One region of the Nocardia sputorum genome, then DNA from elsewhere that is predicted to be linked to it. Evidence: riboswitches for the same ligand, from Rfam matches in the RefSeq annotation. Region 1 holds a riboswitch; each other region holds the start of a gene.

Region 1 (5,657 bases):
CGGCACGATTGCGGGTGGAGCGGCGGTGGGACTCGTTGCGGCCATTGCCTATTGGGTGCCGCCCGTGGCGACGGTAGTCGGCCGGGGCGCGGTCCGCCGGATCGGCCTGATCGGCTGGCTCGCCGCCGTCGCCGGGCGGCTGCTGGCCCGCTCGACCGAAACCGGCGGCCCCTTGAGCCGCGCGGATGTCGCGGCCGCCGTGGCGCATCCGGTGTCGGTGGCGGCCTATCTGCTGCTGTGGGCGCGTTCGCATCGGGCCCGCCGCCGCGGCACGGCGCGCTGGAAAGGTCGTTCGCTCACCTGAGCGACCGCGCCGCGGCCGGCGGAACTCACGGCACCGCGGTGATTCCGACCGTCGGCAAGAACATGCACGACTTCGCGCCGTTCTGCACCGTGCCGAAGACCGCGGCGAGAACGGTGCCCTTGCCGGTGTCCACCGGGACCGCGCGCACCCCACCCATCGGGAGGGACGCGACGAGGAAGTCCCGGATGGCCTGCTCGGCCGTGGGCCGCAGGTCCGCGGGAACAGCCGCGGGAATCATCGAGCGGGCGACCTCCGGCAGCGGCCCCATGGCGGCCGTGCCGCCGCGGCCGGTGCTCAGGTTGAGCCAGGCCACCTGCATGCCTCCGGTGTTCGAGCCGTCCGGCCCGAGACCGTAGGGCACGAAGGTGAACATGGCCTGCCCCGCTTTGACGGCGCTGAGATCCTGGCCGGGAATCTGCACGCTGTTCTTCGGCCAGGGCCCCGGAATGGCGCCCGCCACGGCAGGCGCCAGACCGGCCGTGGTGTTGTCGAGACAGAACGCCGACGCGCTCGGATAGGCGAAGGGCTGGATACCGAGCGCGCGCAGCGCGTCGATCGCGGCTTGGTAGGCGCCGAACAGGTCACCTGGGGCGGCGACCGGCACGGAGTGCTCGGAGAACGCGGGAATCGTGGCATCCGGAGCCGCGAACGCGGTGGCCGGGCCGGCGAGCGCGAAGGCGATGGAACTGGTCGCGACAGCGGACAACTGGGTCAGACGGCGCAATATGGTCACGAAACCTCCTCATCGGCGGAACGATCGAGGGGCACAGTACTCCGGCAAACGCCTCCAACAGCCTGGATTGGGCATAGCAATTTCTTGGCGAGTCCTGTTTGCCCGGAACGGACTTCCGCTCGGCCGACCGGCGTTCCCCAGCCCCGGCGATAGCCGTATGCTGCATCGGGCCGCCGGATTCCCGCCGCCGCGCACTCGCCCTCCGCGAGGCGCCCGGGCCCACGCCGCCCACGAGCGAGCAGCGCATCCCTGGTTACTACAAGGATCCGAGGCATCGGCGTCGACAAGGTCTACGCTCACGCTGATTACTTCTCTTGTTCCAGGCTTCCCTTGCTGGGCATCATGATTCGGCTCGCCTCCGACATCCGTCGCCGGGGGTCGGCGCCAACCATCCAGAGCGACCGAGAGACCTGGCTCGTCGACGTCGCAGCAACCCCCCGGTCATCGGGTGCGGGTGCTTCCGCCGGGACCGATGGAGGAACCGAAGTGATCATCGAGGACCCGTCGTGAGTGCGTCCACGGCACCTGACGCCGCCCCCGAAACCGTCACGCACACCGAAGCGGACCCGATCGGCGCCCCCGTCCCCGTGCCCGTGCCCGCCGATTCCGGCGCGACGCCCACCGTGGCCAAGACCCGGCACCCGTGGCGCTGGGTGGTCAGCGCCGTCGCGCTGATCCTGCTCGCCCAGTTCGCGCACGGTCTGGCTACCAATCCCGGCTGGGACTGGCCGACCTTCGCGCAGTACATCACGGCGAGGTCGGTGCTGTCGGCGTTGCGGGTCACCTTGGAGCTGACCGTCTGGGGCACCGCGCTCGGCTTTCTGCTGGGCACCGCCCTGGCGATCGCCCGGTTGTCGAACAATCCCGTGCTGCGCGTGATCTCGTGGGTCTACATCTGGGCGTTCCGTTCGATCCCGCTGATCGTGCAGCTGCTGTTCTGGTTCAACATCGCCTACCTGTATCAGACCCTCTCGATCGGCGTGCCGTTCGGGCCCACGCTGTTCACTTTCGAGGTGAACGGGGTGATCAGCGGTTTCACCGCCGCCGTGATCGGCTTGGCCCTGCACCAGGCGGCCTATTCGGCCGAGATCATCCGGGCCGGATTCATCGCGGTGGACGCCGGCCAGCTGGAAGCCGCCGCCGCGCTGGGGATTACCCGGCTGCGGCAGTTCCGCACGGTGGTGGCGCCGCAGGCCATGCGCTCGATCCTGCCGAACGCGACCAACGAGGTGATCAGCCTGTTCAAGGGCACCTCGATCGTGTCGGTGATGGCGATCGCCGAACTGTTCTACCAGGTCCAGGTGATCTACGGACGCAATGGGCGAGTCGTGCCGCTGCTGATGGTCGCGACGGTCTGGTACATCGTGCTCACCACCGTGCTGTCGGTGGCGCAGCACTACATCGAGCGCCACTACGCCAAGGGGGCGCACCGCACGCCGCCGCCGACTCCGCTGCAACGCGCCTGGCGGAAGCTGCGCGAGGTCGCCGAGGCCGGTCCCGCCGCACCGCGCGGAGCCACCCGATGAGCGCCACACCCGCCGTCGAGGTCCGCGGCGTGCGCAAATCCTACGGCGCGCATCCGGTGCTGCGCGGCATCGATCTCACCGTGCGCTCCGGCGAGGTGGTCGCCGTCATCGGCCCGTCGGGCTCCGGTAAGTCGACGCTGCTGCGCGTGGTGAACCACCTGGAGACCCTCGACGCGGGCACCGTGCACATCGACGGGGAACTGATCGGCTACCGGCTGCGCCGCGACCGCCTGCACGCGCTGCCCGATCGCGAGGTGCGCAAGCAGCGTTCGCGGATCGGCTTCGTCTTCCAGCAGTTCAATCTGTTCCCACACCTGACCGTCCTGGAAAACGTCACGCTGGCCCCGCTTTCCGCGCAACGGCGGGACCGGGCCGAGGTGGAGCGCGAGGCGCACCGCCTGCTGGAGCGGGTCGGCATCGGACAGCTGGCCGGCGCGTATCCGCGCACGCTGTCGGGCGGACAGCAGCAGCGGGTGGCGATCGCCCGCGCGCTGGCGCTGCGGCCGCGCGTGATCCTGTTCGACGAGCCCACCTCCGCCCTGGACCCGGAACTGGTCGGCGAGGTGCTCGACGTGATCCGCGATCTCGCGCACGGCGGCACCGCCCTGGTGATCGTCACCCACGAGATCGGTTTCGCCCGTGAGGTCGCCGACACCGTGGTGTTCCTGGACGAGGGCGTCATCGTCGAGCAGGGGCCGCCCTCGGCCGTCCTCGATCACCCCGAACACCCGCGCACCCGCGCTTTCCTTTCCCGAGTCCGCTGATGAACAGGTTCCCGATGAAGTTCTCCGCCCTGGTCACCGCCGCCGCGACGGCGGTCGCGCTGCTGGCCACCGGCTGCACCGAACCCGAGGCGGACAACGCCGCGCAGCCCGCCGGTTCGATCACCTTCGACCTCTCCCCCGCCCAGTCCGGTCGCGTCCGGGCCGCCGAGGTCGACGCCATCGCCGCCGAAGTGCCGCAGGCGATCCGCGACCGCGGCACGCTGATCGTGACCGGCGCGTCCGGCGCCGCGCCGCCGCTGCGGTTCTACGCCACCGACGACAAGACCGTGGTCGGTTCCGAGGTCGACTTCGCCTCGCTGATCGCCGACATCCTCGGCCTGAAACTGGATGCGCGGGTGGCCGATTGGTCGCAGAACTTCGTGCGGGTGGACTCCGGCGAGGTGGACGCGTTCATCTCCAACGTCACCGTCACCGAGGAACGCAAGGAGAAGTACGACTTCGCGACCTACCGCAGGGACAACGTCGCGCTGGAGGTGCCGATCCAGAGCAAGCTGGAGTACAAGGACCGGAGGAGCCTGGCGGGCAAGCGGATCGGCGTCGGCAGCGGCACCAACCAGGAGCAGCTGCTGGTGAAGTGGAACGAGCAGAACCGGGCCGAGGGCCTGCCGCCGATCGACATCGCCTACTTCCAGCAGGTCACCGACTACTACCTGGCGCTGGCCTCGCAGCGGCTGGACGGCTACCTCGGCCCCAACCCGACCGCGATCTACCACGCGGCCACCGCGAAGCAGACCAGGATCGTGGGCACCTTCTCCGGCGCGGGCGAGGCGTTGCAAGGCGAGATCGCGGTGCTCACCAAGAAGGACAACGGGCTGATCACCGCCGTGCAGCACGCGCTGGCCTACGCCATCGAGCACGGCACCTATCAGCAGGTGATCGACCGCTGGGGCCTGCAGAGCGAGACGGTCACCGAATCGCGGATCAACCCGCCCGGCCTGCCGAAGAAACGGTGAGCCGATGACACCCCGCCCAGGGCGAGCAGTTCGCCCGCCCCGAAGTATCTGGAGTTGCCCCGTGACCCGAACCCGCCACCGAATCGTCGCGCTGGCCGGCGCGCTCGCCGCGGCCACCACTGTGGCCGCCTGCGGCAGTGATTCGGCCGCGCCCGGCGGCGACGCGGGCCCGCCCCAGCCCGGCGGCACCCTGCGGTACGGCCTTTCCCAGGCGCCGACCTGCTCGGATCCCGCCCAGGCGGGCACCAACCAGACGCTGTACGTCGCCCGGCAGATCGTGGATTCGCTGACCGACCAGGACCCGGCCACCGGCGAGCTGAAGCCGTGGCTGGCCCAGAGCTGGGAGGCGAGCCCCGACGCGAAGGTCTTCACCTTCCATCTCGTCGACGGCGTCACCTTCAGCGACGGCACGCCGCTCACCGCCGAATCGGTGCGCAACACCTTCGACTCGGTCGTGAAACTGGGCTCGGGCAAGGCTCCGCTGGGCAGCAGTTATCTCACCGGCTACGTCGGCACCACGGCCGTGGACCGGCTCACCGCCCGGGTCGAGTTCAGCAAGCCCAACGCACCGTTCCTGCAGGCGTCCTCGACCGCCGCGCTCGGTATCCAGGCCGACGTGACCACCGCCAAGCCGGCCGAGCAGCGCTGCCTCGGCGACAACGTGGGCAGCGGACCGTTCACCTACGCGGCCTACCGCCAAGACGCCTCGGCGACGCTGGTCAAGCGCACCGGCTACCACTGGGGTTCGGCGGTGTTCGCCCACCGCGGCGAGGCCTACCTGGACAAGATCGAGTTCACCGTCGTGCCCGAATCCGGAGTGCGCACCGGCAGTCTCGCCTCCGGGCAGCTGGACGCGATCAGTGACGCGCTGCCGCAGGACGCCCCGCAGATCGAGGCGGCGGGCGGCCGGGTGCTCAGCACCGCAAACCCGGGCGTGCCGTTCGGCTTGCAGGTGAACGTCACCCGCGGGCCGCTGCGCGATCCCGCGGTGCGCCAGGCGCTGCTGCCCGCGATCGATCGCAAGCAGCTGGTGGACACCGTCCTCGGCCCGCAGTTCAAGCCCGCCACCAGCACGCTGGCCAGCACCACCCCCGGCTACACCGACCTCTCGGCGCGCCTGGCCTACGACCCGGCGAAGGCGCGCACCATCCTCGACCAGGCCGGGTGGGTCCCAGGCGCGGATGGCATCCGGGCGAAGAACGGCGAGCGGTTGTCGTTCTCGGTGCTGTTCAGCCAGGTGTTCGCGGGCAACCAGGCGATCCTCGAACTGGTGCAGCAGCAGCTGCGGCAGGTCGGCGTCGAGCTGAAGCTGGACCTGGTGTCGGTGGCCGAGACCACGGCGCGGCAGAACAGCAA
Region 2 (5,657 bases), 1.0 Mb from region 1:
GCGGCGGCCGGGGTGCGGTGGGACGGTGTCGCTGTAGCCGACGGTGACCAGCACCGCGATGGCGAGATCGTCGCGATCGCCGATGCCGATGGCTTGTTTCACCAGCGCGGGGTCCCAGCCGTTCATCGGCGCCGAGGCCAAGCCGAGGCCGGTGGCGGCGAGCATCGCGTAGGTGGCGGCGATCATCGCGTTCTTGACGGCGTTCTCCCGCAGCAGCCCGTGCCGCTCCAGTGCCAAGTACTCGGCGCGCGTGTCGAACATGGCGGTGAACTCGGCGTTCCACGCGCCGTTGCGGCCGGCCAGTTCGGCGATGTCGGCGTTGGCCGCTCGCCAGGCGGCGGCATCGGCGACGAAGACCAGCACCACCGGCGCTTCCTTCGGCTGCGGCTGGCCGAACGCCGCCTCCGACAGCGCGGCGCGGCCGGATTCACTCGTCACCACCACGATCGACCGGTCCTGCATGTTCCACGCGCTCGGCGCTTGCATCGCCAGCTCGAGCAACTCCTCGATCAGCTCGGGCGCCACCGGGTCCGGGCGGTAGTGCCGTACCGTGCGACGCCCACGGATCGCGTCGGCCACCGAAAGTGTTTGCGTTTCCATATTTCTAACTATCGGAGAGTCACACTCCAATAGGAAGAAGGCACTGATAAGTGCGCTACACTCCGATAGGTGTCCACCTTCGTCGCAAGTTCCGGCCTGCCCTCCGACGTGTACTCCGCGAAGTGCCCGACGCGGGAGGTTCTCGACCACATCGCGGGCAAGTGGACGGTGCTCATCATCGACGCGCTCGCCGACGGCACCCTGCGCTACACCGACCTGCGCCACCGCATCGAGGGGATCTCGCAGAAGATGCTGACGCAGACGTTGCGGCAATTGGAGAACGACGGATTCGTCACCCGCACGGTGCATCCCACCGTCCCGCCGCGGGTGGACTACACGCTCACCGAACTCGGCCACAGTCTGCGCACGCCGATCGCCGCGCTGCGGGAATGGATCGAAACCAACATCAACCAGATCGAAGCCGCGCGGCGGGGCGCGGCGCTCTGAGCACAAGGCGACGCGGACGGCGCTCGGAACGCCGCCGGGCACTGTTCGGCGCTGGGCGGCCGGGCGGAACCGCTCAGCGTTCGGGCCGCACCACGTCCCGGGCCAGGCGCATGGTCTCGGTCAGCAGCTTCGACACCGCCGCCGCTTCGGTGAGGAATCCGTCGTGCCCGTCGCGTGAGTGCACGACGTCCAGCCCATCGCAGCCGGGCAGCAGATCGGCGAGTTCCTGCTGGGTCCGCAGCGGGTACAGCCGGTCGGAGTCGACGCCGCCGACCACGCACGGCACCGGCGTCGCCGCGAGCGCCGCCTCGATGCCGCCCCGGCCGCGACCGACGTCGTGGCGGTTCATCGCTTCGGTCAGCAGCACGTAGGTGGCGGGATCGAAACGCTTACAGAGCTTTTCGGCCTGGTGGTCCAGGTAGCTCTGCACAGCGTAGCGGCCGCCGTGCCACGGGTCCTCGTCGTCCTGCGGCTTGTTCTCGAACCGGTGATCCAGCTCGAATTCGGTGCGGTAGGTCAGGTGCGCGATCCGGCGGGCCAGGGCCATGCCCGTCGTCGGGGCACGGCCGGTGCCGTGATAGTCGCCGCCCTGCCAGTCCGGATCGGCCTTGATCGCCGCGATCTGGGTGGTCTGGGTGCCGATCTGGTCGGCGGTGGCGCGGGCGCCGACCGCGAGCACCAGTGCTGCGGCGACCCGCTCCGGCGACCCCACCATCCACTCGAGCACCCGCATGCCGCCCATCGACCCGCCGACAACGGCGGCGAGCCGCTCGATGCCGAGCAGGTCGAACAGAGCCGCCTCGGCGGTCACCTGATCGCGAATGGATATTTCGGGAAATCTTGCGCCCCAGGGCTTTCCGTCCGGGGCGAGGCTGGAGGGCCCGGTGCTGCCCTTGCAGCCGCCGAGCACGTTCGTCGCGATCACGCACCATTCATCGGTGTCCAGCGGCGCACCAGGTCCGACCATGCCGTCCCACCAGCCGGGCATCGGGTGCACGTCGTCGGGCTTTCCGACGACGTGTGAGTCGCCGGTCAGCGCGTGTTCGACCAGCACGACGTTGTCCAGGCCGGGCGAGAGCTCGCCCCAGCGCTGCACCGCCAAGTGGACGTCCGGGATCACCGCGCCATTCTCCAGTCGCACGTCCCCGATGGCGATGGTGCCGAGCCGCCCATCCGGGGGCGGCAGGGCGACGCCGGAGGTCCGTGCGCTCGCTTCGGTGCCCACGGTCACGTCGCCGCCGTCGCGAAACCGGCGTGTGTATCCGCGATGTCCACGCTGCGGAAAGACCACTGCGCGGGCTCGGCCCCGGGCGCGGTGAATTCACTCATGGTTTGCTCCCAAGCAGGTGTTCGCCGGTACAGCAGGGGTTAGCGGTGTGTGGGTGACGAACAACAACACATGCCGGCGACCTCCTGTTACGCGCTTGCTCCCGGCTTTCGGGAGCCAGGTCATCACCCGGAGCACCCCACCGCGGCTGGAGGGTTGCCGACCAGCGAGCCGGGGCTTGGCGCTGGTACTCATGACCTGCCCGGCATCATAACCGGCGGGCGGTCAGCGCTCGAAATCCTCCACCGAACTCACTGGTCCGCGGCGTTCTGCGCCCCGCAGCAGGCGCGGACGAACTCGTCGTAGGCCTCGGTGAACGCGGCGCGCCCCGCCCTGGCCGCGGCCGACAGGTCCTCGTCCAGGAATGTGTCGTCCGAGCATTCCATGCCGATGTGGCCGATCAGTTGCCAGGTGCCGACGATGAGCCGCACGGGACGCGCGTCGGGTGTGGTGCCCAGACGCTCGGCGACCACCGCCGCGATCGCGGTGTTCTTGTCGTCGGCGTGTTCCATGCTGCGCGCGCTGACCGAAGGGCTGCTGCGCAGGATGCGCTGTATCTGCTGGAACTGCCGGAACGACAGCGGATCGGCATCGCCGGCCTCGGCGGCCCGATCGACCACGTGCAGGAAGGCCGTGCGCAGCGCCTCGAGTTCGTTGCCCGTGCGGGGCAGCTCGCGCAGCGTCTCGGCGATGGTGCGGCCGAAGTCCTGGACCGGCCCGAGGACGATGTCCTCCTTGTTGTCGAAATAGCGATTGATCGTGCGCGGTGAGACGTCCGCCACGTGGGCGATCTGCTCGATCGTGGTCGCGTCGAAGCCCTGCGTATCGCACAGATCCAAGGCGGCCGCGATGATGCGCAACCTCGTCTGCTGCTTTTTGCGTTCGCGCAGCCCTGTGGTCGGTGGGGCGCTCGCGGCGCGGTCGGCCGCTGCGCTCGCGCCCATCGGCGCCGATGACTCGAGCATGTCCCCATGCTAACGCAACCTGCTGTTTTCCTGTCCTTAACGGTCAAATGTCGTAATGCGACATTTTTCTCTTGACGACAAATGTCGCTCGATGACAGGATGGCTCGGACGACGAAGACGAGGAGATGACCGTGACGGAAACGGCAACGGCGGTGCAGGCGCCGCGGACAGCGGCCGGTTCGGCGCGCTGGCTCGCGCTGGCAGTGATCGCATTGGCCCAGCTCATGGTGGTGCTGGACGCCACCATCGTGACCATCTCGCTGCCGTTCGCGCAGCGTGATCTCGACATCAGCGACGGCAACCGGCAATGGATGCTCACCGCCTACACGCTGATCTTCGGCGGCTTGCTGCTGCTGGGCGGCAGGTTGGCCGATTACCTCGGCCGGCGCCGCATCTTCATCATCGGCCTGATCGGTTTCGCGGGCGCTTCGGCGCTGGCCGGTCTCGCGCAGAACGGCGCGGAACTGTTCGCCGGGCGCGCGTTGCAAGGCGCGTTCGCCGCGCTGCTCGCCCCGGCGGCGCTCTCGCTGCTGTCGGTGACCTTCACCGAACCGGGTGAGCGGGCCACCGCGTTCGGCGTGTTCGCGGGTATCTCCGCGGGTGGTGCGGCGCTCGGCCTGATCGCGGGCGGCGCGCTCACCGAATACGCCTCCTGGCGCTGGTGCTTGCTGGTCAACACCCCGATCGCGCTCATCGCGCTGTTCGGTGCGCTGGCCTGGGTCGCCAAGGACGTGCCCGCGCCGCGCAGCGGGGGATACGACGTGCCCGGTGCCGTCACGGTGACGCTCGGCCTGATCGCCATCGTGTACGGCTTCAGCCGCGCCGCCGACGACGGCTGGCTGGCCGGCAGCACCCTCGCGCTGCTCGTCGCCGGGCTGGTCCTGCTCGCCGCCTTCGTCGCGATCGAACGGCGCTCGTCGAACCCGCTGCTGCCGCTGCACATTCCGGGTGAGATCAACCGGGGCGGCGCGTTCCTCGCCGCGCTGCTCATCCCGATCGCGATGTTCGCGATGTTCCTGTTCCTGAGCTACTACTTCCAGATCACGCTGGGCTACTCCGCGCTGAAGGCGGGCTTCGCGTTCCTGCCGTTCCCGGCGGGCATCGCGATCTCGGCGGGTGTCACCAGCGCCCTGCTCCCGAAGCTCGGCCCGCGGCCGCTGATGCTGGCCGGCGCCGTGCTCGGTGTCATCGGCCTGCTGCTGCTGGCCCAGCTCGGCTACGGCGACAGCTTCCTCGCCGGGGTGCTGCCGGCTCAGGTGCTCATCGCGCTCGGCATGGGTCCGCTGTTCGTCGGGATGCAGACGGTCGCGCTGCATCAGGTGGAGGAAGAGGACTCCGGCGTCGCCTCCGCGCTGCTGAACGCGGCGCAGCAGGTTGGCGGTGCGGTCGGGACGGCGCTGCTGACCACGATCTCGGTGCAGGTGGCCAAGTCCTTCGCGCAGGACAACCCGGGCATCGACAACCTGGCCGCGCGTGCCGCGATCCACAGCTACGACGTCGCCTTCTATGTGGGCGCCGGGTTCTTCCTCGCGGCCATCCCGATCATCGCCCTGATGATCCGGGACCGGCCGGAGAACCTCATCGAGGGTTCCGAGGAAGGAACCCGGATTCCGGTCGCGGTCTGATCCGCCCGCCCGAGAGGTCCGCGCAACGTCACGACGTTGCGCGGACCTCGTCGTCTGCCAGACGGTTGCCGGGCCGGGAAGGAAGGCGGATCATGGCGGCGACGGCGGTTGCGCGGATGCCCCGAGAGCCGTCGCCGACCTACCAATCGGTAACAAAGGTGGCGCAGCTCACTCCGGGGGCTGCCCGTGCGGTGAGGACTCGGGCAGCAGTACGCTTGTCTTGTTTGCACCACACGTCTCGCCGACAACGCGGGACATATACGTTGTCTGTTGGAACAGCTGGGGTCCGCTCACAAGCGTGTTCGCCTGGCCGTGCAATGAGGGCACCATCCTAGGAGGACACGAAGATCCATGTCCAAGATCAAGGTTGAAGGCACCGTCGTAGAACTCGACGGCGACGAGATGACCCGGATCATCTGGCAGTTCATCAAGGACAAGCTGATCCACCCGTATCTCGATGTGAACCTGGAGTACTACGACCTCGGCATCGAGTACCGGGACAAGACAGACGACCAGGTCACCGTCGACGCCGCCGAAGCCATCAAGCGGCACGGCGTCGGTGTGAAGTGCGCCACCATCACCCCGGACGAGGCGCGGGTCAAGGAATTCGGCCTCAAGAAGATGTGGCGCTCGCCCAACGGCACCATCCGCAACATCCTGGGCGGCACGATCTTCCGCGCCCCGATCATCATC
Region 3 (5,657 bases), 2.6 Mb from region 1:
GCAGATCGCCGGAATGCTCGGGCCGCCCGAGGGCTACCCGGAATACTGAACGGACCGCGCGACTCGCCCGGCATACCGCCCGCACTCGCTCTACCCTGGTGAGATGCGCAGGTCGTCATTGCCACCGGTCGCCTGCCGGGTCGCGGACACCCTCATCTCCCGAGGTCATCACGGTCTCATCGTCGCCCAGCCGGAGCCGACGCATACCGCCGCGGACGCCGCGCGAGCGCTCGGCGTCGACGTGGGGGCGATCACGAAGTCCCTGGTGTTCCTGCTCGACGACGACCCGGTGCTACTGCTGGTCTCGGGGGCGCATCAAGTCGACTTGGCGAAGACCGGCGCGCGCCTGGAGGGCACGCTGACCCGCGCCTCCGCCGACATGGTGCGCCGAGCGACCGGCCAGCCGATCGGCGGTGTCGCACCGGTCGGCCACCCGACCAATCTGCCTACGTGGGTGGACAACGCGCTGGCGCGCCACCGCGAACTCTGGGCCGCGGGCGGGCATCCGAACACCATCTTCCGGACCTCGTTCCCGGAGTTGCTGCGCATCACGGCGGGACTCCCCATCGATGTCGACTGACTCGCGCGAATCACACCGGACGCCGCCAGGGGCGCGCCTCGCTGCCGTTGCGGGAAAGTCACCGGCCAGCCGCGTGCCGACCGTGGGACGACGTATGCCGCCACTCGCGGGCCTGAGTGGGGCGTAGTTTCGTGGTGTGACCGACGCACCACGACCCGAAACGGATCTGCGGGTCCCCGATGATCTGAGCGGCATCACCGCGGAGCAGTATCGCGCCTCCATGCGCCACTACCCGGCCGGTGTCACCGTCGTCACGCTGACTTCGCTACGGGGGCCGGTCGGCTTCACCGCGACCTCCTTCGCCTCACTGTCGCTGGACCCGCCGCTGGTGTCGTTCAACATCGCGCACACCTCCTCCAGCCTGTCCGCCATGCTGGACGCCGCGTCCGTCGTGATCCACTTCCTCGGCGAACACCAGCAGCACCTGGCCCACCGGTTCTCCCGCACCGCCGAGGAGCGTTTCGCCGACCGCAGCCTGTGGACCACCCTCGACACCGGCGAACCGGTCCTGCACGGCACCCCCATCTGGCTGCGCGCCACCGTGCACCAGCTGATCCCCATCGGCGACCACACCTTCGTCGTCGGCTTGGTCACCCGGGTCCACGACAACACCGACGAGAAGCCCGCCGCCGCACCACTGCTGTACTACAACGGCCGCTACTACCGGCCCACCGCCCTCGGCGACTGACCCGCGGAGTGCGCGTCCTCAGCCGATCAGGCAGGGGGCCGCGCCGGTGGGGGCGGTGGAGGTGAAGGGGCGCGTTTCCGGGGTGGGGTTCCAGACACCGTTCTCGGTGGCGTAATTCCAGGTGGTGCCCGTGCGCGCGAGGGTGGCGATCGCCTCGATCAGGCGGTCCACGTCGGCGGAGGTGGTGCCGAGGCCGATGCTGGCGCGCAGCGCGCCGTCCAAACCGAGGCGGGTGAGCAGGGGGTGGGCGCAGAAGCGACCGTCGCGGACGCCGATGCCGTGTTCGGCGGAGAGATAGGCGGCGACGTGGCCGGGGGCGAAGTCGTCGAGGGTGAACGCGACGATGCCGACGGAGTCGAGGCTGTCGGTCCAGATGCGCAACAGCTGGACGCCGGGAATCGCGGCCAAGCCGTCGCGGAGGCGGTCGGCGAGCCGGTGTTCGTGCGCGGCAAGGGTTTCGGCGTCGATGGCACCGAGCGCGTCACAGGCGGCGGCCAACGCGGCGGCGCCGAGCACGTTCGGCGACCCGGCTTCGTGCCGCTGCGGCGCGGGCGCCCATTCGGCCTCGTCGGTGCGCACCTCCCGAACCGCGCCGCCACCCGCCAGGTAGGGCCGCGCCGCATCGAGCCAATCCCGCTTGCCCACCAGCACACCCGCGCCGAACGGCGCGTAGAGCTTGTGCCCGGAGAACGCCAGGTAGTCGATTCCCGTGTCGCGCAGACTGATCCGCCGATGCGGCGCCAGCTGAGCCGCGTCCACGAGGATCCGGGCGCCGCACTGATGCGCGATGGTGGCCAGCCGCTCCAGCGGCAGCACCTCACCGGTCACGTTCGACGCACCGGTCACGGCGAGCAATGCGGCGGGCCTGCTGCACAGTTCGGCGACCAGCCTGCCGATGGTCTCCTCGACCGTGCCCGCGGCCCGCACGACGCGCCTGCCCCGCCTGGTCCAGGGCAGGAAGTTGGCGTGGTGCTCGATGTCGAGCACCACGGTGTCGCCGGGGACGCAGGACGCGAGCAGATTCAGCGAGTCGGTGGTGTTGCGGGTGAAGACCACCACCTGATCGTCGGCGGCGTCGAGGAAGCGGGAGACCGACCCGCGGGCGGCCTCGTAGCACTCGGTGGAGATCCGGGAGGCGTAGCCCGCGCCGCGATGCACGCTGGCGTAGAACGGCAGCAGCTGCTGCACCCGGTCGGTGACCTGGGCCAATGCCGGTGCGCTCGCCGCGTAGTCGAAGTTGGCGTAGGTCGCGGTTCCGCCCTGCACCAGGGGCACGCGCAGTTCGTCACCGGAGACTCGGGCGAGGGCGGCACAGGTGTTGTCGACAGCAGTAGTCATCACGTGAATCCCGTCGGCTAGAGGACCCGCGATCGAATGATTCGTCGAGTCCGCGCTTGCCGCGCCCGGTCGGGCGGCGGCCGGGTCGTCACCCGGAGCACCCCACCGCGGAGGAGGGTTGCCGGCCAGCAAGCCGGGGCTTCGCGCTGGCACTCATGACCTGACCCGAGAGTGGCAGAAGCGCCCCGGCACTGTCAACCACGTTCGACCCCGAGTCCCCACGAGCACCGCGTGGAGATAACCACTGCGCGCGAGCCATTACAAGCACCCCCACGATGACACGCGAGCCGCGGGACGCGGCGCGGCGCTCGGCCACCGGCACCCGTCCGGAGGCACACCCGGCTCGGTTCGCTCGCCGGTTACCGCTGGGCCGAGGCGAGTGCGATACCGCGACGTGACTTCCCGCCGCCCTTCACCGAGCCTGCTTCGGCGGGCTGACCCGATCGGCGCACGCCTGGTCGGACTTCCTCCGCGACCGGTTGAACACGCCGCCGCGAGCCCGGCAACACGGCGGAGTTCGCGCCGCTTCGATGAGCGGAATCACACTTCAGCTCCAGCGATCTCCCGGCGAACGCGAGGACGATCCCTCGACCAGCGGGTTGCCCTGCGTGAGCGGCGAATACCCGGCCCACCTGCAACAACGAGCACGGCACCGGTCGATCCGACGACCGGTCCGGTGAACAACAGACGACGACAACCCCGGGTACCGTGGACAACTGGCCATCGCGGCGTTTGCCCTTTGGTAACCCAGATATGGCACAACAACGCCGAAAGTGTGAGGCAAGTCGATGGGAGGTGCGCAGAGCACCATGCTCGAGACAGACGTCGACGCGCCGGCGCGCCCGTTGTCGCGCGGCGACCGCGCACCAGGACCGAGGACGCTCGTCGACATCCTGACCGCGACGGCGCTCGCCCATCCCGATGCCCCCGCCATCGACGACGGCGACGTGGTGCTGACCTATCTGGAGCTGGTCGTCGAGATCGAGAAGACCATGGCGCGTCTCGCCACGGCGGGCGTGCGACCGGGCGATCGGGTCGGCGTGCGCATGCCGTCGGGCACCCGCGGGCTCTACGTGACCATCCTCGCCGTCCTGTACTCCGGCGCCGCGTACGTGCCGGTCGACGCGGACGACCCGGACGAGCGCGCGCAGCTGGTCTTCGGCGAGGCGCAGGTCACCGCGATCGTGACTGTGGCGGGCATCGAGACCACGGCCGCGGGTATCCGCGCGGCCGAGCAGCAGCGCGAGCAGACCTGGTCGACGCTGCCCAGCCCCGGCGACGACGCCTGGATCATCTTCACCTCCGGTTCCACCGGCACGCCGAAAGGCGTTGCCGTCACCCATCGCAACGCGGCCGCCTTCGTCGACGCCGAAGCCGACCTGTTTCTCCGCGACGCTCCGATCGGTCCCGGTGACCGGGTGCTCGCGGGGCTGTCGGTCGCGTTCGACGCGTCCTGCGAGGAGATGTGGCTGGCCTGGCGCAACGGCGCCTGTCTGGTGCCTGCTCCGCGCGAGTTGGTGCGCACCGGCGCGGATCTCGGTCCCTGGCTGGTGCGGCGGGAGATCAGCGTGGTCTCGACCGTCCCGACCCTGGCGGCGACCTGGCCGGTCGAGGCCCTGGAGGCGGTGCGGCTGCTCATCTTCGGCGGCGAGGCCGTCCCGCCGGAACTCGCCGAGCGTCTGGCGGGCAACGGCGATTCGGCGCGCGAGGTGTGGAATACCTATGGCCCTACGGAAGCCACGGTCGTCGCCTGCGCCGCACGGTTGGACGGTCGATGGCCGATCCGGATCGGCCTGCCGCTCAACGGCTGGGACCTGGTGGTGGTGGACCAGGCGGGTAACCCGGTGGCGGAGGGCGAATCCGGGGAGTTGGTGATCGGCGGCGTCGGTCTCGCGCGCTATCTCGACCCGGTCAAGGACGCCGAGAAATACGCGCCACTGCCCTCCGTCGGCTGGGAGCGCGCATACCGCAGCGGTGACCTGGTGCGCAACGACAGCGCCGGCCTCGTTTTCCTCGGCCGCGCCGACGATCAGATCAAGCTGGGTGGACGGCGCATCGAACTCGGTGAGATCGACAACGCTCTGCAGCATCTGCCCGGCGTCACGGGTGCGGCGGCAGCCATTCGAACCACCAAGGCCGGCAACAAGCTTCTGGTCGGCTATCTGACCGGGCCCGGCCCGGACTTCGATGCCAAGGCCGCGCGCGCCGTCCTCGCCGAGCGCCTTCCGGCGCCGCTGGTGCCCCGGCTCGCCGTGGTCGACGAGCTGCCCACCCGTACCTCCGGCAAGGTCGACCGGGACGCGCTGCCGTGGCCGCTGCCCAACGCCGCCGAGGACGACGACGACAACGAGCTGACCGGCACGGCCCTGTGGGTCGCCGGACTGTGGGACGCCATCCTCGGCGCGGAGGCGAGCGACCTCGACGCGGACTTCTTCGACCTGGGCGGCGGTTCGCTCGCGGCAGCGCAGCTGGTCACCGCGCTGCGCGAACGGTATCCGCAGATCGCCGTCGCCGACGTCTACGACCACCCTCGCCTCGGCGCGCTGGCCGACCTGCTGGAGCAGACCACGCCCGCCGTGGCGGTCGCCGAGCGGACGGTGCGGCCGACGCCGGTGCTCGCACAAGCCGCGCAGGTGCTCGCCACCATCCCGCTCACCACGCTCACCGGTCTGCAGTGGCTGACCTGGCTGGCGATCGTCGGCAACATCGCGGCCTGGTCCGGCTCGCTGCCGTGGCTGCCGCAACTGTCCTGGTGGTGGACGCTGGCCGCGTTCCTGCTGTTCATCTCACCGCCCGGCCGCATGGCGATCTGCGTGGCCGGCGCGCGGCTGCTGCTGCGCGGCATCCGGCCGGGCCGCTATCCGCGCGGCGGTTCGGCGCATCTACGGCTGTGGGCGGCCGTCCGTCTCTCCGAGGCCAGCGGCGCCGAGAACCTGTCCGGAGCGCCGTGGATGGTGCCGTTCGCCCGCGCGCTCGGCGCGAAGATCGGCAAGGGCGTCGACCTGCACAGCCTCCCGCCGGTGACGGGCATGCTCGAGCTCGGCGACGGAT
Region 4 (5,657 bases), 1.7 Mb from region 1:
GCTCTGGTCCGTTCCCTGGAACGACCCGCTGACCACCGCGCCGCCGGCGACGTCGTACCGCGACATGCGCTTGCGGTAATCGGCGATGGTGAACGGGTCGGGCAGGTAGCCCTCGTTCTCGGCCAGCGGAAACCGCGGGTCGAAGATGTGCAGGTGGGCATCGAACACTTGTACAGAATGCCTCAGGGTCGAATTTTCCGCTGCCACAGCGGGGGTGTGGCGATGGCAGCGGAGTGTGGCGCTGCGGTGTGATCAGACCTTGTGCGGTTCGCTCGCGCGCAGCATGTCCTCGCGCTCGACGACCTTGACGCGCTCGCGGCCCTCGGGTTCGCCGAGGGAACGCTCGTGCGCGTCGAGGCGGTACCAGCCGGCCCAGGTGGTGAACGGGATGCCCTTGCTCTCCAGGAACTCGGTGACGGCCTCGGGCTCGGGCCGCTCGGCCGGGGTGAAGTTCGGAGCGTCGTCCAGCAGGCAGGCGATGGTCTCGTTGGCGTCGCCCTTGGTGTGGCCGATCAGGCCGACCGGGCCGCGCTTGATCCAGCCGGTGACGTACGTGGCGGGCAGGTAGCGCGCGGGGCCGTCGGCGTTCTCGTCGGCGAGCACGCGGCCCGCTTCGTTCGGCACGGTGCCCGCCTGGTCGTCGAACGGCAGGTTGGTCAGGTTCTGCGACAGGTAACCGACGGCGCGGTACACCGCCTGCACGTCCCAGTCCTTGAACACGCCGGTGCCCTTGACGTTGCCGGTGCCGTCGAGCTGGGTGCGCTCGGTGCGCAGGCCGACGACCTTGCCGTTCTCGCCCAGCACCTCGGCGGGAGACTCGAAGAAGTGCAGGAACAGCTTGTGCGGCCGGTCGCCGACGTCGCGGATGGCCCACTGCTCGAGGGTGTTGGCGACCATGTCGACCTGCTTGGAATGGCGCCGCGCGGCCTCGGAGCCCTCGTCGTAGTCGATGTCCTCGGGATCGACGATCACCTCGATGGTGGGCGAGTGGTCGAGTTCGCGCAGTTCCAGCGGGGTGAACTTGGCCTGCGCGGGGCCCCGACGGCCGAAGACGTGGACCTCGACGGCCTTGTTGGCCTTCAGGCCCTTGTAGACGTTCGGCGGGATCTCCGTCGGCAGCAGTTCGTCACCAGTCTTGGCCAGCACGCGCGCGACGTCGAGGGCGACGTTGCCCACGCCGAGTACGGCGACCTTCTCCGCGTCCAGCGGCCAGGTGCGGGGGACGTCGGGGTGGCCGTCGTACCAGGAGACGAAGTCGGCGGCGCCGAAGGAACCGTCCAGATCGATGCCGGGGATAGGCAGTGCGCGGTCGGCGTTGGCGCCGGTGGAGAAGATCACCGCGTCGTAGAACGCGCGCAGGTCGTCGAGGGTGATGTCGGTGCCGTAGTCGATGTTGCCGAGCAGGCGAACCTGCGGCTTGTCCAGCACCTTGTGCAGGGCGGTGATGATGCCCTTGATGCGCGGGTGGTCGGGCGCGACGCCGTAGCGGATCAGCCCGAACGGGGCGGGCATGCGCTCGAACAGGTCGATGCTCACCTCGGCGTCCGACTTCATCAACGCGTCGGCGGCGTAGATCCCGGCCGGTCCGGCGCCCACGATCGCGATGCGGAGCGGGCGGGCTGCACTCTGTTCGGTCATCTCTTTACGCGCACCTTTATGGTCGAAACAATTAAGGACGTCAGGCTTAGCTTAGGCTAAGTTGACGCACCGGCTCTCTCGCACCCGTCCGGTGCGGACGCCGGCGATGCCGGCTCGTAGCTGCACGGTGCTCCGTTCGCCGCGGCGAAGAGCTGCCGATTCGCTATGACAGCAGGCCGCCGTCCCGCGATTCTATCGGGATGGTCGATGCCGTCCCGCGTCGGTGCGTGGACTCGGCGAATGCCGTCGAAAGCCACAATCGTCGCTTACCCGCTCGGGTGCGGCCTATCGCGGCCGACGAGATCCGCATGCCGTCCGCCGCGGTTCCAGCCGGGGGCCGAGCGCTGGATACCCGCGCCGACCAGGGATCATCGAGTCATGACCGAACAGCAGCCGGAGGACGAGATCATCCGGGTCGATCAGACCGACAAGCGCTCGGTGGTCCCGTTCGTGGCGGCCGCGGTGGTGGCGGCCATCGTGTTGATCGCGATCGTGCTGGGCGGTGTGCTGTCGCCCGCTGAGAAAAATGTCACAGAGTCCGAGCGCATCGCGGCGGCCGTCCGCAACTTCGTCGACGGTTCGAACCGCAGCGACGTCGTGCCGCCGCCCGGCACCGCGTGCCAGGGTTTCGACGCGAGCCGCTCGCCGCTGGCCGGCCAGGACGGCACCGGAAAGCCGGTCGAGATCACGAAAATCGACAACCCCATGGTGGACGGCGACCGCGGGAAGGCGACGGTGACCACGACGGTGGGCGGCCGGGAGGCGACGTCGACCTGGAATCTCACCAGGTCCGGCGACAAGTGGCTGGTCTGCACCTGAGCCTTCGCGCCGTCCTGGCCGGCGTTTGACAGGGTGACCCGGGTCGGTGCAATCTCAGTCGAAGGTCATGAGAACCAGTGTCAAGCCCCGGCATTGCTGGTCGGCAACCCTCCTCCGCGGTGGGGTGCTCCGGGTGACGACCTGGCGGCGCCTCGGTCCCGGGCGCGGCAAGTGCGGATTCGCAGGAGGTGCACATGAGTTATGCCGGTGACATCACTCCGCAGCAGGCGTGGGAGCTGCTGCGGGACAATCCCGAAGCCGTCCTGGTGGACGTGCGGACGGAAGCGGAATGGAAGTTCGTCGGCGTCCCCGACACGAGCTCGATCGACCGGCCGACCGTGCTGATCGAATGGGTCGACTCCACCGGCGCGCGCAACGAGGCGTTCGTCGAGCAGTTGAAGCAGGCGCTCGACGGTCACGACCCCGACGCTCCCGTCGTCTTCCTCTGTCGCTCCGGTCAGCGTTCGGTTGGCGCGGCGATCACCGCCACCTCGGCGGGTTACCGCACCTCCTACAACGTGCTCGAGGGCTTCGAGGGTCCGCTCGACGAGTTCGGGCATCGCGGCGGCGCGGGCTGGCGTGCCCTCGGACTGCCCTGGCGGCAGTCGTGATCACCGGTGGCGCGTTCGACAAGCCGCTGCCCGACGGCGTCGGTCCCGCGACGCTGGGCGTGCGCGGCGGGCTGCGGCGCTCCGGCTTCGAGGAGACCGCCGAGGCGCTCTATCTGACCTCCGGCTTCGTCTACGAGAGCGCCGAGGCCGCCGAGGCGGCGTTCACCGGCGAGGTCGAACACTTCGTCTACTCCCGCTACGGCAACCCGACGGTGGCCATGTTCGAGGAGCGGATGCGCCTGCTCGACGGCGCCGAGGCGTGCTTCGCCACCGCCAGCGGCATGTCCGCGGTGTTCACCGCGCTGGGCGCGTTGCTGGGCGCGGGCGACCGGCTCGTCGCCGCGCGCAGCCTGTTCGGTTCGTGCTTCGTGGTGTGCAACGAGATCCTGCCGCGCTGGGGCGTGGAGACCGTCTTCGTCGACGGCGAGGACCTCGACCAGTGGGAACAGGCGCTGTCGGTGCCCACCCAGGCGGTGTTCTTCGAGACACCGGCCAATCCGATGCAGACCTTGGTCGACGTGCGCCGGGTGACCGAGCTGGCGCACGCGGCGGGCGCGAAAGTCGTGCTGGACAACGTGTTCGCCACTCCGCTGCTGCAACGCGGCTTCGAGCTCGGCGCCGATGTGGTGGTCTACTCGGGCACCAAGCACATCGACGGACAGGGCCGCGTGCTCGGCGGCGCGATCCTCGGCGCCGCGGACTACATCGACGGCCCGGTGAAAACGCTGATGCGCCACACCGGTCCGGCGCTGAGCCCGTTCAACGCGTGGACGCTGCTCAAGGGCCTGGAGACGATGCCGCTGCGGGTCCGCCATTCGACCGAGTCCGCCTTGCGCATCGCCCGCTTCCTGGAGAGCAACCCGGCCGTCAGCTGGGTGCGCTACCCGTTCCTGGAATCACATCCGCAGCACGCGCTGGCCACCGGCCAGATGAGCGGGGGCGGCACCGTGGTCACCTTCGAACTGAACGCGCCCGAAGACCAGGCGAAGAAGCGTGCGTTCGAAGTGCTCAACCGGTTGCGCATCGTCGACATCTCCAACAACCTCGGTGACGCCAAGTCCCTGATCACGCATCCCGCCACCACGACACACCGCGCCATGGGCCCCGAAGGCCGGGCCACCATCGGCCTGACCGACGGCGTCGTGCGCATCTCGGTGGGCCTCGAAGACGTCGAAGACCTCCTCGGCGACCTCGATCACGCCCTGTCCTGATCCCGCAGAGCGCGGGGCAAGGGCGATCCCGGGCAGCTGCGTGGGGAACTGGCGCCGGAGTAGCCCCCAGAAAGGGTGGCTACTCGTCGGTGAACGGCGTCTATAGCATTTTCGACGCAGTAGCCATTGGCTCCGCCGCGAGCGCATCCGAGGCGAGGAGATCATTGTGCGGACACCTCTTGTGATAGCTGCGGTCACTGCTGCGGTGCTGGCTCCGATACAGCTGGCATCAGCTGGCTTAGCCGCCGCCGAGACCACTGCCGCGGTTGTCTCGACCGGTTCGGCGGAGATCCCGCCGTCCTGCGTCGGCAAGATCGATCCGATCGAGTACTACATCCGATTACTGCACGGCACACAGCCCCGCCATTGCCTCTGACGCGTCGCTCCCCGCTTCGTGGCGGTGCTAGCCGACCCGGCTAGCCCGCATCCCACAGCGCCGACACCGAAGATCGCGTCAGGAGCGCCGTTCCATCTCGGCGAGATGGGCGATGTTGGCCTGGTCGTCGGGGGACGAACTCGGGTCGGTGGTGAACCAGGCGTCGAGGATCTCCCGGAGTTCGGCGCTGGAGGTCGACCGCAGGCTCAGCGCGAGGACGTTCGCGTCGTTCCAGGTGCGGGCGCCCGCCGCGGTCGAGGCGTCGGCGCAGAGTGCGGCGCGGACGCCGGCGACCTTGTTGGCCGCGATCGAGGCGCCCGTTCCGGTCCAGCAGCAGACGACGGCCTGGTCGGCGTGTCCGGACGCGACGTCGCGGGCCGCCGCCTCGCTGGCCCACGCCCAGTCGTCGCGCTCCTCGGCGGACAGCGCCCCGTGCAGCACGAGGTCGTGGCCGCGCTTGCCCAGTTCATCGACCAGTTCCGCGGCTATTCCCACCCGCTCGTCCGCCGCCACCGAAATCCGCATGCCCTCAGCGTAGTTGCCGGTTCGGCGAGTCGGCCCGACCGCCAAATTATTGACAGTATACTGTCAAATATGACAGCATACTGTCATGGCAATGAAGACAGTGCACATGGCCGTTTACGACACGCTCGCCGATTGGGAGGTGGGCGCGGCCACCGCGCACATCAACAAGCCCAGCTGGCATCGGGAGCCGGGAACGTGGCGGGTGCGGACGGTCGGCCCGACCGCGGAGCCGATCACCACGATGGGTGGCCTGCGCATCGTGCCGGACGTCGCGCTCGCCGACCTCACGCCCGCGGACAGCGCGATGCTGATCCTGCCGGGCGCGGAGACCTGGGAGGGGCCGGAACTGGATCCGTTCACGCGCAAGGCGCGCGAATTCGTCGGCGCGGGCGTTCCGGTCGCCGCGATCTGCGGCGCGACCTTCGGGCTGGCCAAGGCGGGTCTGCTGGATACTCGCAAGCACACGAGCAACGTCGC

The links. A riboswitch is a leader RNA that binds a small molecule or an ion and turns the genes downstream of it on or off. The one in region 1 is predicted to bind S-adenosylmethionine.
Region 2: linked by a shared signal. The riboswitch ahead of metX (homoserine O-acetyltransferase MetX) and the one ahead of QMG86_RS22085 (amino acid ABC transporter permease) in region 1 are both predicted to bind S-adenosylmethionine.
Region 3: linked by a shared signal. The riboswitch ahead of QMG86_RS00305 (aminotransferase class V-fold PLP-dependent enzyme) and the one ahead of QMG86_RS22085 (amino acid ABC transporter permease) in region 1 are both predicted to bind S-adenosylmethionine.
Region 4: linked by a shared signal. The riboswitch ahead of QMG86_RS29690 (rhodanese-like domain-containing protein) and the one ahead of QMG86_RS22085 (amino acid ABC transporter permease) in region 1 are both predicted to bind S-adenosylmethionine.

Annotation. Positions count from the first base shown of each region.
Region 1 covers NZ_AP026978.1:4,892,769-4,898,425, forward strand. Annotated here, with positions in the region: gene QMG86_RS22075 (glycosyltransferase family 2 protein) at 1-304, shown strand, start outside; gene QMG86_RS22080 (hypothetical protein) at 330-1,037, opposite strand; SAM riboswitch class I at 1,423-1,516, shown strand; gene QMG86_RS22085 (amino acid ABC transporter permease) at 1,607-2,563, shown strand; gene QMG86_RS22090 (amino acid ABC transporter ATP-binding protein) at 2,560-3,327, shown strand; gene QMG86_RS22095 (ABC transporter substrate-binding protein) at 3,342-4,301, shown strand; gene QMG86_RS22100 (ABC transporter substrate-binding protein) at 4,363-5,657, shown strand, end outside.
Region 2 covers NZ_AP026978.1:5,919,279-5,924,935, reverse strand. Annotated here, with positions in the region: gene QMG86_RS26695 (nitroreductase family protein) at 1-600, opposite strand, end outside; gene QMG86_RS26690 (winged helix-turn-helix transcriptional regulator) at 670-1,047, shown strand; gene metX (homoserine O-acetyltransferase MetX) at 1,121-2,278, opposite strand; SAM riboswitch class IV at 2,463-2,573, opposite strand; gene QMG86_RS26680 (TetR family transcriptional regulator) at 2,626-3,339, opposite strand; gene QMG86_RS26675 (MFS transporter) at 3,465-4,964, shown strand; gene QMG86_RS26670 (NADP-dependent isocitrate dehydrogenase) at 5,316-5,657, shown strand, end outside.
Region 3 covers NZ_AP026978.1:61,327-66,983, reverse strand. Annotated here, with positions in the region: gene QMG86_RS33675 (2-oxo-4-hydroxy-4-carboxy-5-ureidoimidazoline decarboxylase) at 1-49, shown strand, start outside; gene QMG86_RS00315 (YbaK/EbsC family protein) at 104-580, shown strand; gene QMG86_RS00310 (flavin reductase family protein) at 717-1,268, shown strand; gene QMG86_RS00305 (aminotransferase class V-fold PLP-dependent enzyme) at 1,287-2,606, opposite strand; SAM riboswitch class IV at 2,654-2,767, opposite strand; gene QMG86_RS00300 (Pls/PosA family non-ribosomal peptide synthetase) at 3,416-5,657, shown strand, end outside.
Region 4 covers NZ_AP026978.1:6,573,349-6,579,005, reverse strand. Annotated here, with positions in the region: gene QMG86_RS29705 (amidohydrolase family protein) at 1-168, opposite strand, end outside; gene QMG86_RS29700 (FAD-dependent oxidoreductase) at 253-1,638, opposite strand; gene QMG86_RS29695 (Rv0361 family membrane protein) at 2,017-2,457, shown strand; SAM riboswitch class IV at 2,521-2,637, shown strand; gene QMG86_RS29690 (rhodanese-like domain-containing protein) at 2,652-3,068, shown strand; gene QMG86_RS29685 (O-succinylhomoserine sulfhydrylase) at 3,065-4,279, shown strand; gene QMG86_RS29680 (RpiB/LacA/LacB family sugar-phosphate isomerase) at 4,734-5,180, opposite strand; gene QMG86_RS29675 (type 1 glutamine amidotransferase family protein) at 5,272-5,657, shown strand, end outside.